2 regions of the Streptomyces sp. NPDC048142 genome follow, and region 1 is predicted to be linked to the other one. Evidence: riboswitches for the same ligand, from Rfam matches in the RefSeq annotation. Region 1 holds a riboswitch; the other holds the start of a gene.
The links. A riboswitch is a leader RNA that binds a small molecule or an ion and turns the genes downstream of it on or off. The one in region 1 is predicted to bind S-adenosylmethionine.
Positions count from the first base shown of each region.

Region 2: it holds a riboswitch for S-adenosylmethionine, as region 1 does, so the genes downstream of both, thrC (threonine synthase) here and ACGF2Y_RS28010 (aminotransferase class V-fold PLP-dependent enzyme) in region 1, are expected to answer to the same signal.

Region 1 is NZ_JBIDBC010000027.1:88,581-93,749, reverse strand. Features, by position in the region: gene ACGF2Y_RS28020 (cytochrome bc complex cytochrome b subunit) at 1-807, shown strand, start outside; gene trpD (anthranilate phosphoribosyltransferase) at 930-1,994, shown strand; SAM riboswitch class IV at 2,101-2,218, shown strand; gene ACGF2Y_RS28010 (aminotransferase class V-fold PLP-dependent enzyme) at 2,426-3,817, shown strand; gene ACGF2Y_RS28005 (Lrp/AsnC family transcriptional regulator) at 3,882-4,163, opposite strand; gene ACGF2Y_RS28000 (rhomboid family intramembrane serine protease) at 4,160-4,909, opposite strand; gene ACGF2Y_RS27995 (hypothetical protein) at 5,103-5,169, shown strand, end outside.
Region 2 is NZ_JBIDBC010000012.1:20,910-26,078, reverse strand. Features, by position in the region: gene groL (chaperonin GroEL) at 1-285, opposite strand, end outside; gene ACGF2Y_RS17410 (cold-shock protein) at 654-860, opposite strand; gene ACGF2Y_RS17405 (MoaD/ThiS family protein) at 1,306-1,584, opposite strand; gene thrC (threonine synthase) at 1,618-2,982, opposite strand; SAM riboswitch class I at 3,001-3,128, opposite strand; gene ACGF2Y_RS17395 (glucosyl-3-phosphoglycerate synthase) at 3,282-4,232, shown strand; gene ACGF2Y_RS17390 (trehalose-6-phosphate synthase) at 4,298-5,169, shown strand, end outside.

The DNA of each region.
Region 1 (5,169 bases):
GGCATCATCGCGGCCATCTCGGCCATCGCCACGATCAACCCGATCTGGGCGCTCGGTCCGTACCGCGTCGACCAGGTGTCCACCGGCGCCCAGCCCGACTGGTACATGGGCTTCGCCGAGGGGCTGGTCCGTGTGATGCCGGGCTGGGAGATCAACCTGTGGGGCCACACGCTCGCCCTGGGCGTGTTCATCCCGCTGGTCGGCTTCGGTGTGGTCCTCACCGCGATCGCGGTGTACCCGTTCATCGAGTCCTGGATCACCGGCGACAAGCGCGAGCACCACATCCTGGACCGCCCGCGCAACGCCCCGACCCGTACGGGCTTCGGCGTCGCCTGGATCACGGCGTACTTCATCGGTCTCGTCGGCGGTGGAAACGACCTGTGGGCCACGCACTTCCACCTGTCGATCAACTCGATCACCTGGTTCGTCCGGATCTTCTTCTTCGCCGGACCGGTCATCGCGTTCATCGTCACCAAGCGGATCTGCCTCGGCCTCCAGCGCCGTGACCGGGAGAAGGTGCTGCACGGTCGCGAGACCGGCATCATCAAGCGCCTGCCGCACGGTGAGTTCGTCGAGATCCACGAGCCGCTCAGCCCCGAGCAGCTGCACACGCTCACCGCGCACGAGCAGTACCAGCCGCTCGAACTCGGCCCGGCGGTCGACGAGAACGGCGTCAAGCGCAAGATCTCCCCGGTGCAGAAGCTGCGCGCCAAGCTCAGCAAGGGGTACTTCGCCGAGGGGAACCAGATCCCCAAGGCCACCCCCGAGGAGTACAAGGAGATCAGCGAGAGCCACAGTCACCACTGATCGCCTGACCTGATCGCCACCGTGAGAGCCCCGTCCATTCGATGGACGGGGCTCTTCGCGGTCCTCCCGGCTGGATAGGGTGGAGCCATCTTCCTGACCGGCTGTGGACCCTGGAGCGGACCATGAACGTTGTGACCCCGAACGGCGGCGACAGCGTGGCGGACCGTTCCTGGCCCGGCATCCTGAACCCCCTGCTGCGCGGCGAGAACCTCAGCTCCGAGGAGACCGCCTGGGCCATGGACCGCATCATGAGCGGCGAGGCCACCGACGCGCAGATCGCCGGGTTCGCCGTCGCGCTGCGGGCCAAGGGCGAGACCGTCGACGAGGTCACCGGACTGGTCCGCGCGATGTACGCCCACGCCAACACCATCGAGGTGCCCGGCCGCACCGTCGACATCGTCGGCACCGGTGGCGACCTCGCCAAGACGGTCAACATCTCCACCATGTCCGCGATCGTCATCGCGGGCACCGGCGCGAAGGTCGTCAAGCACGGCAACCGGGCCGCCTCCTCCGCGAGCGGCTCATCCGACGTACTGGAGAAGCTGGGCGTCAACCTGGAGCTGACCCCGCAGCGGGTCGTCGAGGTCGCCGAACAGGCGGGCATCACCTTCTGCTTCGCCGTGAAGTTCCACCCCGCCCTGCGGTACGCCGCCAAGGCCCGCAAGGAACTCGGCGCACAGACCACGTTCAACATCCTGGGCCCCCTCACCAACCCGGCCCAGGTCCGCGCGCAGGCGGTCGGCGTCGCCGACGCCCGGATGGCTCCCATCGTCGCGGGCGTGCTCGCCGACCGGGGCAACTCCGCGCTGGTCTTCCGCGGCGACGACGGCCTCGACGAGCTGACCACCACCGCCACCTCCCGGGTCTGGGTGGTCCGCGACGGCGCGGTCCGCGAGGAGCCCTTCGACCCGCGCGACGTCGGGCTGGCCATCGTCCCCGTCGAGGCGCTGCGCGGCGCCGACGCCTCGTACAACGCCGATGTGGCCCGCCGCCTGCTGGACGGCGAGGGCGGCGCGGTGCGCGAGGCGGTGCTGCTCAACTCGGCGGCGGCCCTGGTCGCCCTGGACCCGGGGCCCGGCACGCTGACCGAGCAGCTCGCGGCGAAGATCGTGGTCGCGGCCGAGGCCGTCGACTCCGGTGCGGCCAAGCGCGCGCTGGAGCGCTGGATCGCGGCCAGCAACGCCTGAGCACGGCCCAGCGGCACCTTCGGGGCGCACGGTGTGCGGCAGGGCGCGGTCCGGATGCCGGACCGCGCCCTTGCGCGTGTGCGTACGTATGGCAGGATGCTGCGCAGGTCATGAGTGACAGCGACTACGGCCCCGGCCCGCTGTCCGGCAACCCTCCGTCCGTGGCGGGGTGCCCCGGGTGAGGACCAGGCCGTAGGCAGCGAGGTCTGCGGCAAGCGCGGACCCCTCGGCATCCGGCGGATGCCGGCCCCCGGGGTCCTGGTCTCCAGGGAGCCTCTTGTGAGCAAGCGAATGCGTTAGGGCGAAACGCCCCCCTTCAGCACACTCTTTTCCTTCCTCGTCCGCGCTGCCGCGTACCCGCCGGCGCCGACTGTGCTTATCCGGGGGTGCCCCCCGGGCCCCCCTTCGCCTGGCTGTTACGGGAGTTCGCCATGTCTGTCCCCACCGCTGTCCTCGACCCGTCGGTTTGTACCCCGCTGCCCGTTCTGGGGCAGAACGTCACCGTCCCGCTCGTCACCGGCGGTGAGGTCGCCTACGCCGCGCTCGACTACGCCGCCAGCGCACCGGCCCTCCAGCGGGTCTGGGACGACGTCGCCGCGTACGCCCCGTACTACGGCAGCGTCCACCGCGGCGCCGGCTACCTCTCGCAGCTCTCCACCGACCTCTTCGAGAACAGCCGTCGTACGGTCGCGGAGTTCCTCGGCTGCCGCGCCGAGGACCAGGTGGTCTTCACCCGCTCCACGACCGACTCCCTCAACCTGCTGGCCGCCGCGATCCCCGCCGGCTGTCAGGTCTTCGTGTACGAGACCGAGCACCACGCCTCCCTGCTGCCCTGGCGCGACGCCCAGGTCACCTACCTCGACGCGCCCCGCACCCCGGGCCAGGCCGTCGAGACCCTGGAACGGGCGCTGGCCGACCGCGACCCCTACGGCCCCGCCCTCGTCTGTGTCACCGGCGCCTCCAACGTGACCGGAGAGCTGTGGCCGGTGAAGGAACTGGCCGCCGCCGCCCACGCGCACGGCGCCCGCATCGTCCTGGACGCCGCCCAGCTCGCCCCGCACCACCCCGTGGACATCGCCGGACTGGACGTCGACTGGGTCGCGTTCTCCGGCCACAAGCTGTACGCGCCCTTCGGCTCCGGGGTCCTGGCCGGCCGCGCCGACTGGCTCCGGGCGGCCGAGCCGTACCTCGCCGGCGGCGGCGCTTCCCGCAAGGTCGCCCGGCGTCCCGACGGCGGCGTGGACGTCGACTGGCACACCACGGCCGCCCGGCACGAGGCCGGTTCGCCCAACGTCATCGGCGTCTACTCCATCGCCTCCGCCTGCAAGGCCCTGACCGAGGCGGGCTTCGAGGGCCTGGTCGCCCGGGAGCAGGAGCTCGTGGGCCGGGTCCGCGAAGGGCTCGCCCAGGTGCCCGAGGTGCGGGTGCTCTCGCTGTTCGGCGACGACGCGCCCCGGGTCGGGGTCATCTCCTTCGTGGTGCGCGGCTGGAACAGCTCGCACTTCGCCGCCGCCCTCTCCGCCGAATACGGCATCGGCGTGCGCGACGGCCTCTTCTGCGCTCACCCGCTGGTGCGCACCCTGCTCGGCAGCGACCCGCAGGACCCGGGCGAGTGCGGCGCGCCGGAGGCCGGGCCGGGCGAGGAGTCCCTCAACGCGATCCGCGTCAGCTTCGGCGCCGGTACGCCCGACGAGCACATCGAACGGTTCCTGCGCGCGGTCACCGAGCTGGTCCGGGAGGGCGCCCGGTGGAACTACCGCACCGAGGACGGCCGCTGCGTCCCGGACCGCGGCGAAGCGGCCCGGGTCCGAGACACGTTCTGATGAAACACCCCGGCCGGGGACAGGCGCGCTGCCTGTCCCCGGCCGGGGTGCGTCGCCGGTGCGCCTACGCGTCGAGGCCGATGGCGAAGGCCGCTTCCAGGTCGTGCTGGGAGTATGTACGGAACGCCACGTGGGTGTCGGTGCCCTCGACGCCCGGGATCTTGCTGATCCGGCCGGGGATGACATCGGCGAGGTCGTCGTGCCTGGCGACCCGGACCATGGCGATCAGGTCGTAGGTGCCGGTGACGGAGAAGACCTCGCTGACGCTGTCCAGCGCGGCGATGGCCTCGGCGATCTCCGGAATCCGGTCCACGCTGGTCTTGATGAGCACGATCGCGGTGATCACGGCTGGCTGTCTCCCTCGGTGGCTGGAACCTTCACTCTAGTCCCACCCCGGTAACGCCCCCAGGCGTAGAGGAATCCGACGGCGAACCCGGCCACATGCGCCAGATACGCCACCCCGGGCCCGCTGCCCGCCCCCTGCGCCGCCGCCCACTGGAGGGCGAACCAGAAGACCAGCACGATCCAGGCGGGGAAGCGCAGCGGCAGGAAGAAGAGGAACGGGAACAGGCTGGTCACCCGGGCCCTGGGGAAGAGGTGGAGGAACGCGCCGAGCACCGCGGAGATCGCCCCCGACGCCCCGACCAGCGTCTGCCCGGAGTCCGCGTGCGCCGCCGCGTAGCAGGCCAGCGCCACATAGCCGCAGCCCACATAGAACAGGGCGAACCGCACCCGGCCCATGCGTTCCTCGGCCATCGCGCCGAACACGTACAGGAACAGCAGGTTCCCCAGCAGGTGCAGCCAGCTGCCGTGCACGAACAGCGCGGTGAACGGGGTGATCAGCGCAGGTGCGGAGCCCTCCCACAGCTCGGCGGGGATCACCCCCCACCGCTCGAAGTAAGCGGCCTGCGCGGCGAGCAGCGCGTCCTCGCTCCGGTGGGCGGCGCCACCGAACCCGGAGAGCGGGCTGATCAGGAAGATCACCCCGCAGACGCCGATCAGTCCGTACGTGACCGGGGCACCGCCCGGCGCCGCCGCGTCCCGGATTCTCCCGGCCGTGGTCCGCCGGTCGGCCTGCCGCCACTCGATCATGTACAGAGCATGACGTACCGGTGGAGAACGGGATGGAGCGCCTCGCCGTGCCGGGGCCCATACGCGAGGCCGTAGGGTTACGCCAGGACTTCCGCAGTTCGACGGTGCACCGCGAGATCCTTGACGTAGACAGGTGGAGTCGCGGCGGCGCGCCCGGCGCGGGCTCCCGGAGACGACGAAAGAGGACGCAACGATGACGACGGTTCCCCTGCCGACCGACGGGACCCGCTGGCGCTGCACGCTGTGCGGCAATCTCACGC
Region 2 (5,169 bases), on a different contig from region 1:
AGCCAGAACGGTGGCGGTGGTCGTACCGTCGCCGGCGACGTCGTCCGTCTTCTTGGCGACCTCCTTGACCAGCTCCGCACCGATCTTCTCGTACGGGTCCTCGAGCTCGATCTCCTTGGCGATGGAAACACCATCGTTGGTGATCGTGGGCGCGCCCCACTTCTTCTCGAGGACGACGTTACGGCCCTTGGGGCCGAGGGTGACCTTGACGGCGTCGGCGAGCTGGTTCATCCCGCGCTCGAGACCGCGCCGTGCCTCCTCGTCGAACGCGATGATCTTGGCCATGTGAAGTGGTCCTCCCGGACAGGGGTGGATTTCTCCGGACCGAGAGGCGCCCGCGACGGACGGCCTGCCTGCGTGGTGGTTCCTTGCCCCACCACACCTGCGGGCCTCACCGGCCCGGTCCAAGTTTCTGTCACTCTCACCTGGAGAGTGCTAACGCCAATGATTAGCACTCGACCCCTGCGAGTGCAAGCGTCCCCGGTCGGATGTGGACAGCGGCGCGCCCCGGATGCGGACAGCGGCGCGCCTCGGACGTGGACAGCGGCGCGCTCCCCGGCCGGGGTCGCCCGGACGCACGCAGGGCCCGATCCCCTGATCCGGGGGCCGGGCCCTGCGTGCGTGCGTAGTGCCGTCGGACGACCGCGCCGAGCTCAGCCGACGGCGAGCTTGACCATGTCGGCCTGGGGCCCCTTCTGGCCCTGCGAGATCTCGAATTCAACTCGCTGACCCTCTTCGAGGGTGCGGTACCCGTCCATCTGGATCGCGCTGTAGTGGACGAAAACATCCGCACCACCGTCGACCGCGATGAAGCCGTACCCCTTCTCCGCGTTGAACCACTTGACGGTGCCCTGAGCCATGCCTAACTCCCCTATTACTGGCCCTTGCACGGGACCGCACTTCGCGGCCCCGGGTCGGAACTCACCCCCCGACAGGAGAGGGGTGCGCGGCGCCGCAGCGCGTCGACCGCGGCCGAATGTATCCGCCCAACTGCCCTCTGCAACAGGTCAATCGGACGAGAATTCTCGACGCAGAAGAACACGCGAATATGCGGGTTTGCTGAGATTACGGGCAAGTCGGGCCAGGCAAAGGGCACTTATGCCACAAGAGGTTCGCGCACTTTGGCTGCTTCTTATCGGAACCGGGCGCATTCTCATATGCGGGCGGCACGGGCAGCGGGTGGGGCTTCCCCAACTGTACCGTGCTCAACCATGCAGAATTGCCCCCTCCGCTTCTCTCGCGGAGGGGGCAACTGTGGTCACACAGAGGTGCGGTGGGGGCCGCCGCGGAGCGGCCCCGGGCGGTTCAGCAGCCGCCGGCGACCGCGGGGATGATCGAGACGCCCGCGCCGTCCGGCGTGGCCGCGTCCAGGCCGCCCTCGAAGCGCACGTCGTCGTCGTTGACGTACACGTTGACGAAGCGGCGCAGCTTGCCCTGGTCGTCCAGGACGCGGGCCGCGATGCCCGGGTGGTCCTTCTCCAGGGACTCGATGACCTCGGAGAGCCTGGCGCCCTCCGCCGGGACCTCGGCCTGGCCGCCCGTGTACGTACGGAGGATGGTGGGGATGCGGACCTTGACGCTCATGGTGGTGCCCTTCTTCCTTCGTTCTTGGGGTGGTCAGGCGGAGGCGAGGCCCGCGGTGCGGAACGCGTCCAGGCTCGGCTTGATGGTGGCCGTGGCCTGCGAGGTCGCGGCGACCGCGTCGAGCGTCTTGAGCCCGTCGCCGGTGTTCAGGACGACCGTGGTGAGCGTCGGGTCGATGACACCCGCCTCGATCAGCTTCTTCGTCACGCCGAGCGTCACACCGCCCGCCGTCTCGCCGAAGATGCCCTCGGTACGGGCCAGCAGCTTGATCGCGTCGACGACCTGCTCGTCGTTCACGTCCTCCACCGCGCCGCCGGTGCGGCGGGCGATGTCCAGGACGTACGGGCCGTCCGCCGGGTTGCCGATGGCCAGCGACTTGGCGATGGTGTTCGGCTTCTGGGGCCGTACGACGTCGTGACCGGCCTTGAAGGCGGCGGAGACCGGGGAGCAGCCCTCGGCCTGGGCGCCGAAGATCCTGTACGGCCTGTCCTCGACGAGTCCGAGCTTGATCAGCTCCTGGAAGCCCTTGTCGATCTTCGTGAGCTGGGAGCCGGACGCGATCGGGATGACGATCTGGTCGGGCAGCCGCCAGCCGAGCTGCTCGCAGATCTCGTACGCCAGCGTCTTGGAGCCCTCGCCGTAGTACGGGCGGAGGTTGACGTTGACGAAGCCCCAGCCCTCGCCGAGCGGGTCGCCGATGAGCTCGGAGCAGAAGCGGTTGACGTCGTCGTAGTTGCCCTCGATGCCGACCAGCTCACCGCCGTACACCGCGGCCATGACGACCTTGCCCTGCTCCAGGTCGTGCGGGATGAACACGCAGGAGCGCAGCCCGGCGCGGGCGGCGGCGGCGCCGACGGCTCCGGCCAGATTGCCCGTGGAGGAGCAGGAGAGGGTGGTGAAACCGAAGGCGCGGGCGGCCTCGACGGCGATCGCGACGACGCGGTCCTTGAAGGAGTGCGTCGGGTTGCCGGAGTCGTCCTTCACGTACAGGCCGCCGGTGACGCCCAGCTCACGGGCCAGGTTGTCGGCCTTGACGAGCTTGGTGAAGCCGGGGTTGATGTTGGGCTTCTCCGCGACGTCGGCGGGCACCGGCAGCAGCGGGGCGTAACGCCAGATGTTGTCCGGGCCGGCCTCGATGCGCTTCCTCAGCTCCTCCGGGGAGCCGGTGGGCAGGTCGTAGGCCACTTCCAGCGGCCCGAAACAGGACGCACAGGCGAAAAGGGGACCGAGCTCGAAACGCTCGCCGCACTCGCGGCAGGAAAGCGCTGCGGCGGGACCGAGATCAACGGCCGAGGCGGAAACCGGGGCGGAAGCCGAGGCAGAAGCCCGGGCGGAGGAAGAAGCGGTGTTACCCGCGTCCGAAGAAGCGGTGTTACCTGCAACGGTCGGAACAGCCATGATGGCGGAGGCCCTTTCTCCTCATCTTCCTTGCGACGCATTTCGCCACAAGACGGAATTGGCACCTTCCCCACCGTGACCTCGCGGTCGGCGGGAGGGTTGCCGGGACTTCAACGGGCCGTTCCCTCAGTCCCTCTGGATGAGCTCTATGGCACTGGATCTTCGATCCAGGCGTTTATGCGCGATCCGACCCCGACATGCGACGGCCATACGCGTTGTTCAAGACTGTAACCGAAGCATCGGACCGTTGAGATAGTCGTCCGAACCGCGAGATGGATCACATACAGGGAGTGCCGACCGTGCTCGAAGAGGTGGAACGCTGGCTGACCAGGCGTTCCTGGTCGTCCGGCGACCGCCCGCTGAACCGGCTCACCGACGCCCGGGACGCCGATCCGCGCGGCACGTCCGTGAGCGTGGTGCTGCCCGCGCTGAACGAGGAGGCCACGGTCGGGGCGATCGTGTCGACGATCCGCCGGGAGCTGATGGAGAAGGTCCGGCTCGTCGACGAACTCGTGGTGATCGACTCCGGCTCGACCGACGCCACCGCCGCCGTGGCACGGGCGGCGGGCGCCCGGGTGGTGCACCGGGACGCGATCCTGCCCCGGATCCCGGCCCTGCCCGGCAAGGGCGAGGTGCTGTGGCGGTCGCTCCTGGTGACCAGCGGCGAGATCGTCTGCTTCGTGGACGCCGACCTCAAGGACTTCTCGGCGGACTTCGTCTCGGGGACGGTCGGGCCGCTGCTCACCGACCCGGCCGTCCAGTTCGTCAAGGCGATGTACGACCGCCCGTTCGGCGACACCGCAGGCCAGGGCGGCCGGGTCACCGAACTGGTGGCACGCCCGCTGCTCAATCTGCACTGGCCGCAGCTGGCCGGATTCGTGCAGCCGCTGGGCGGCGAGTACGCGGTGCGGCGGTCCCTGCTGGAGCGGCTGCCGTTCCCGGTCGGTTACGGAGTGGAGCTGGGCCTGCTGGTGGACGCGCTGCACACGGTGGGCCTGGACGCGCTGGGCCAGGTCGACGTCGGTGTGCGCAAGCACCGTCACCAGGACGGGCAGGCGCTGGGCCGGATGGCGGCGGCGATCTACCGCACGGCGCAGCTGCGGCTCTCCCGGGGCCATCTGGTGCGGCCCGCGCTGACCCAGTTCGAACGCGGCGAGGACGGCTTCGTGCCCCGCACCCATGCGGTGGACACCGAGGAACGGCCGCCGATGCGGGAGATCGCGGAGTACGCGGAGCGCCACGCGGCGTAGGAGCGGCGGAGCGCGGGGACCCCGGAGGCGTTTGACGGCTTCCCGAACGGGCTAGGTTCCGCTACATGGTCTCCGAGCACGCCGAAACCGCCGCCACCACCGCCACCGCCCAGGTCCTCGTCGCGTCCAACCGGGGCCCCGTCTCGTACACGCTCGGCGAGGACGGGACGCTCGACGCCAAGCGCGGCGGGGGCGGTCTCGTCTCCGGGCTGAGCGCCGTCGAGGACAAGCTGTGGGTCTGCGCGGCCCTCGGCGACGGCGACCGCGAGGCGGTCCGGCGCGGGGTCGGCGAGGCGGGTGTGCGGATGCTCGACATCGACGCCGGGATCCACGCCGACGCGTACAACGGCATCGCGAACTCGGTGCTGTGGTTCGTCCACCACCTGCTCTACCAGACGCCCGTCGAGCCGGTCTTCGACGCCGAGTTCCGCCGCCGGTGGGCCTCCTACGAGACGTACAACCGTGCCTTCTCGCGGGCGCTCGCCGAGGAGGCGGGCCCCGGGGCAGCGGTCCTCGTCCAGGACTACCACCTGGCCCTGGTCCCCGGGATGCTCCGAGAGCTGCGCCCGGATCTCAGGATCGGCCACTTCTCGCACACCCCGTGGGCGCCCGTCGACTACTTCCGGCTGCTGCCCGACGACATCGCGGAGCAGTTGCTGCGCGGCATCCTCGGCGCGGACCGGGCCGCGTTCCTGACCCGGCGCTGGGCGGACGCGTTCATCGGCTGCTGTACGGAGATCCTCGGCGGGACGGGCCACACCCGGATCGGGGTGCACGGGCTCGGGGCCGACGCGGACTTCCTGCGCCGGCGCTCGCAGGAGCCGGACGTCCTGGAGCGGATGGCGGCGCTGCGGGAGCAGGTGGGCGAGGGCCGCAAGACCATCGTGCGGGTGGACCGCACGGAGCTGTCCAAGAACATCGTGCGCGGCCTGCACGC